Regions from separate parts of the Streptomyces sp. NPDC048436 genome, predicted to be linked through region 1. Evidence: predicted binding sites of a transcription regulator. Region 1 holds the regulator's gene; the other holds the start of a gene.
What was found. The regulator HrcA, encoded in region 1, represses chaperone genes, less so after heat shock. The targets are predictions, from matches to a motif close to TTNGCACTCNGNNNNNCNGAGTGCNAA.
Positions count from the first base shown of each region.

Region 2: groL (chaperonin GroEL) is a predicted target of HrcA. The motif match lies at 1,330-1,356, and genes of this name have one in related genera.

Region 1 is NZ_JBICXP010000001.1:924,654-927,048, forward strand. It holds gene dnaJ (molecular chaperone DnaJ) at 1-355, opposite strand, end outside; gene hrcA (heat-inducible transcriptional repressor HrcA) at 356-1,372, opposite strand; gene ACGFX9_RS04285 (MBL fold metallo-hydrolase) at 1,574-2,317, shown strand; gene ACGFX9_RS04290 (DUF3097 domain-containing protein) at 2,353-2,395, shown strand, end outside.
Region 2 is NZ_JBICXP010000017.1:144,955-147,349, forward strand. It holds gene thrC (threonine synthase) at 1-142, shown strand, start outside; gene ACGFX9_RS36975 (MoaD/ThiS family protein) at 239-514, shown strand; gene ACGFX9_RS36980 (cold-shock protein) at 939-1,142, shown strand; gene groL (chaperonin GroEL) at 1,485-2,395, shown strand, end outside.

The DNA of each region.
Region 1 (2,395 bases):
TCATGGCGTCCTGGCCACGGCGCGTGCGCGACCGGGGGCCGCGCTGCGACGCCGTCCCGAAGAACGCGTCCATGATGTCCGAGAAGTTGCCGAAGCCACCGGCCCCGAAACCGCCCGCACCACCGCCGCCGCCCGCCTGGGACAGCGGGTCGCCGCCGAGGTCGTAGACCTGCTTCTTCTGCGGGTCCGACAACACCTCGTACGCGGCGTTGATCTCCTTGAAGCGCTCCTGAGTCTTCGGATCCGGATTCACATCCGGGTGAAGCTCACGCGCCAGCCTCCGGAAGGCCTTCTTGATCTCGTCCTGGGAAGCGTCGCGGCGCACGCCTAGTACGGCGTAGTAGTCCGTGGCCACTTACGACTCCGCCAGGATCTGTCCGACGTAACGTGCCACTGCGCGTACTGCTCCCATCGTTCCCGGATAGTCCATGCGGGTCGGTCCGACCACGCCGAGCTTGGCTACTGCCTCGCTGCCCGAACCGTAGCCGACGGAGACCACGGAAGTAGAGCTGAGTCCCTCATGGGCGTTCTCATGACCGATCCGTACGGTCATGCCCGAATCGGTGGCCTCGCCAAGCAACTTGAGCAGGACGACCTGCTCCTCAAGGGCCTCGAGGACGGGCCTGATGGTGAGGGGAAAGTCATGCCCGAAGCGGGTGAGATTGGCCGTTCCGCCGATCATCAGCCGTTCTTCGGTCTCTTCGACGAGGGTTTCGAGGAGCGTGGAGAGCACGGTCGCCACCGTGCCCCGGTCCTCGGCGTCGAAGGACTCCGTCATGTCCTGCACCAGCTGCGGCACGTCCGCGAAGCGGCGGCCGGCTACGCGGCTGTTGAGCCGCGCCCGCAGATCGGCGAGCGAGGTCTCACCGAACGGGGCGGGACAGTCGATCATGCGCTGTTCGACCCGGCCCGTGTCCGTGATCAGTACGAGCATCAGGCGGGCGGGAGCCAGCGAGAGCAGCTCCACATGCCGCACCGTCGAGCGCGTGAGGGAGGGGTACTGCACGACCGCGACCTGCCGGGTCAACTGCGCGAGCAGCCGCACCGTACGAGCGACGACGTCGTCGAGGTCGACGGCGCCGTCCAGGAAGTTCTGGATCGCCCTGCGCTCCGGCGCCGCCATCGGCTTGACGCCCGCGAGCCGGTCGACGAAGAGGCGGTACCCCTTGTCGGTCGGGATGCGTCCCGCGCTCGTATGAGGCTGGGCGATGAACCCTTCCTCCTCAAGCGCCGCCATGTCGTTGCGGACGGTGGCCGGGGAGACCCCCAGGCTGTGCCGCTCGGTCAGCGCCTTGGAGCCGACGGGCTCCTCGGTACCGACATAGTCGTGGACGATGGCGCGCAGCACCTCGAGCCTGCGTTCACTGAGCATCCGCGCACACCTCCACCTCTTCGCCCTGATTCCTGCCTGATTCCGGCCTGAATCCTGTCTGCCCTTGGGCTTCGCCTGGCACTCACCTCGGGCGAGTGCCAGTCTTCGCCGCGCCCAGTGTACGGCCGTGAGGTACGACCTGGGCAAGGGCCGGGCAGCAGAGCGGCTGCCCAGCCGTCCGCACCGGGCTAGCGTCGACTCATGGACGTGGCACTGGGATGGGACGAGGCGGGCTGGGAGCGGCTCGCGCCGCATGTGGGGCGGAGGCGTCTGCCGGTCTGGGACTGCACGGCGGGGCTCGTGGTCGGCGGTACGTCGGCCCTGATGATCGAGGCGGGCGCGACCCTGCGGGAGGGTGCGGAGCTGCGCACCCAGGCCCGGGGCATCCTCGGCGGCGGGCGGCGGGTCACCCACCTCGCCCTGACGCATCCGCACTTCGACCATGTGCTGGGGGCGGCGGCGTTCGCGGGCGTGGAGGTGTACGGCGCGGTCGGCCTCGACATGCTCCTCGCGAAGGGCCGCGACGAGCTGCGCGCCTCGGCCCTGCGGCACGGGGTCGCGCCGGACGCCGCCGCGGAGGCCGCCGATCTGCTCGTCCGCCCGCACCACTTGGTGTGCGGGGAGTGGACGCTCGACCTGGGCGGCGGGGTGCAGGTGCTGCTGGCGAACGTGGGTCCTGGCCACTCGGGCCACGACCTGGCGGTCCTGGTGCCCGGCACCGCGGACACCCCGGAGATCGTCTTCTGCGGTGATCTGGTCGAGGAGTCGGGGGAACCGCAGGCGGGCCATGACGCGGTGCCGAAGCGGTGGCCGGCGGCGCTCGACCGGCTGCTCGACCTGGGTGGGGATGACGCGCTGTACGTGCCGGGGCATGGTGCGGTGGTCGATGCGGCTTTTGTCCGTGCGCAGCGCGCCACTCTGGCGGCTCGCTTCGGCGTGTCGTAGCCGGCCTCCCGCTTCTTCTTCCTATCGTCGGGAAAATGCGCCAGTACTCCGCCGATCTCACCCCGCCCTGGAAGAAGC
Region 2 (2,395 bases), on a different contig from region 1:
CATCGACCCCTCCCTCACCACGGTGGTGCTGAACACGGGTGACGGCCTCAAGACGCTTGACGCTGTCGCTGAGACTTCGCAGGCCACCGCCACGATTCGCCCTAGCCTTGACGCGTTCCGCGCCGCCGGGCTCGCAGGCTGAGCTTGTTCGCTTGACTGCGGGGCCGTCGTGGCTGGTCGCGCAGTTCCCCGCGCCCCTTGCAGGGGCGCTTCCTCCCCGCATCAAGAGGTGAACCCCATGAGCGTCAACGTCCGTATCCCCACCATTCTTCGCACCTACACCGGCGGTAAGGCCGAGGTCGCCGCCGAGGGGGGCACCCTCTCCGAGGTCATCGCCGATCTGGAGGCCAAGCACGCGGGCATCGCGGCCCGTGTCCTGGACGACCAGGGCAAGCTGCGGCGCTTCGTGAACGTCTACGTGAACGACGACGACGTCCGCTTTGAACAGGGCCTTGAGACGGCGACGCCGGACGGCGCCGGCGTCTCGATCATTCCCGCCGTCGCCGGCGGCTGACCCTTTGCACAAACACCCTGCGTAATCCTGATTGCCCCCTCCGCGAGAGAAGTGGAGGGGGCAATTCCATGTGGTTGAGCGCGGTACAGTTGGGAAACGCGCTTCCCCGTTTGTGCCCGGCGCATATACGAAGTCGCCCCGGAGTCGACAAGAAGCAGCCAAAGTGCCCTGCCTATATACGCCTTTCGTGGCTTTTGCATGGCCCGACTTGCCCTGAAGTCCGGCGAATTCTCCGCATATTACCGATCGCGCGTGCCCAGAATTCTCGTCCGATTGACCTGTTGCAGAGGGCAGTTGGACAGATACATTCAGCCGCGGTCGACGCGTTCCGGCGCACGCCTCCACAACCCATTGGGGGGGTGAGGTCTGACCCGGGTCCGCGAAGTGCGGGCCCGTGCAAGGGCCAGTAATAGGGGAGTTAGGCATGGCTCAGGGCACCGTCAAATGGTTCAACGCGGAGAAGGGGTACGGCTTCATCGCGGTCGACGGTGGTGCGGATGTATTCGTCCACTACAGCGCGATTCAGATGGACGGCTACCGCACCCTTGAAGAAGGTCAGCGAGTGGAGTTCGAGATCTCGCAGGGCCAGAAGGGTCCGCAGGCGGACATGGTCAAGCTCGCCGTCTGATCTCGGCGCGATCGGCCAGCGACTTAGCGAGACGAGGGGCTCGTATCCCGAGAGGGGTACGGGCCCCTCGTGCGTGCCCCGCGTCCCCCGCGCGCTGTCGTGGATCCCGCGGCCCGCGCACCCCTCGTATGTCTGGGATCCGTGAGAGGCGCTTGCACTCGCAGGGGTCGAGTGCTAATCATTGGCGTTAGCACTCTCCCAGTGAGAGTGACAGAACTTGGATCGGGTCGGTGAGGCCCGCAGGCCGGGTGGGGCAAGGAACCACAAGGTTTGCAGGCCGTCCGTCGCGGGCGCCAGCACGATCCGTTTGCGTTTCCACCCCGTCCGGGAGGACCACTTCACATGGCCAAGATCATCGCGTTCGACGAGGAGGCACGGCGCGGCCTCGAGCGCGGCATGAACCAGCTCGCCGACGCCGTCAAGGTGACCCTGGGCCCCAAGGGTCGCAACGTCGTCCTCGAGAAGAAGTGGGGCGCCCCCACGATCACCAACGATGGTGTTTCCATCGCCAAGGAGATCGAGCTCGAGGACCCGTACGAGAAGATCGGCGCCGAGCTGGTCAAGGAGGTCGCGAAGAAGACGGACGACGTCGCCGGTGACGGCACGACGACCGCGACCGTCCTGGCGCAGGCGCTGGTCCGCGAGGGCCTTCGCAACGTAGCCGCCGGTGCCAACCCGATGGCCCTCAAGCGTGGCATCGAGAAGGCCGTCGAGGCCGTCTCGGGCGCCCTGCTCGAGCAGGCCAAGGACGTGGAGACCAAGGAGCAGATCGCTTCTACGGCCTCCATCTCCGCCGCCGACACCCAGATCGGCGAGCTCATCGCCGAGGCGATGGACAAGGTCGGCAAGGAAGGCGTCATCACCGTCGAGGAGTCGCAGACCTTCGGGCTCGAGCTTGAGCTCACCGAGGGCATGCGCTTCGACAAGGGCTACATCTCGGCGTACTTCGCCACCGACATGGAGCGTATGGAGGCGTCGCTCGACGACCCGTACATCCTGATCGTCAACTCGAAGATCTCGAACGTGAAGGACCTCCTTCCGCTCCTCGAGAAGGTCATGCAGTCCGGCAAGCCGCTGCTGATCATCGCCGAGGACGTCGAGGGCGAGGCCCTGTCGACCCTGGTCGTCAACAAGATCCGTGGCACCTTCAAGTCCGTCGCCGTCAAGGCTCCGGGCTTCGGTGACCGCCGCAAGGCCATGCTCGGCGACATCGCCATCCTCACCGGTGGCACCGTCATCTCCGAGGAGGTCGG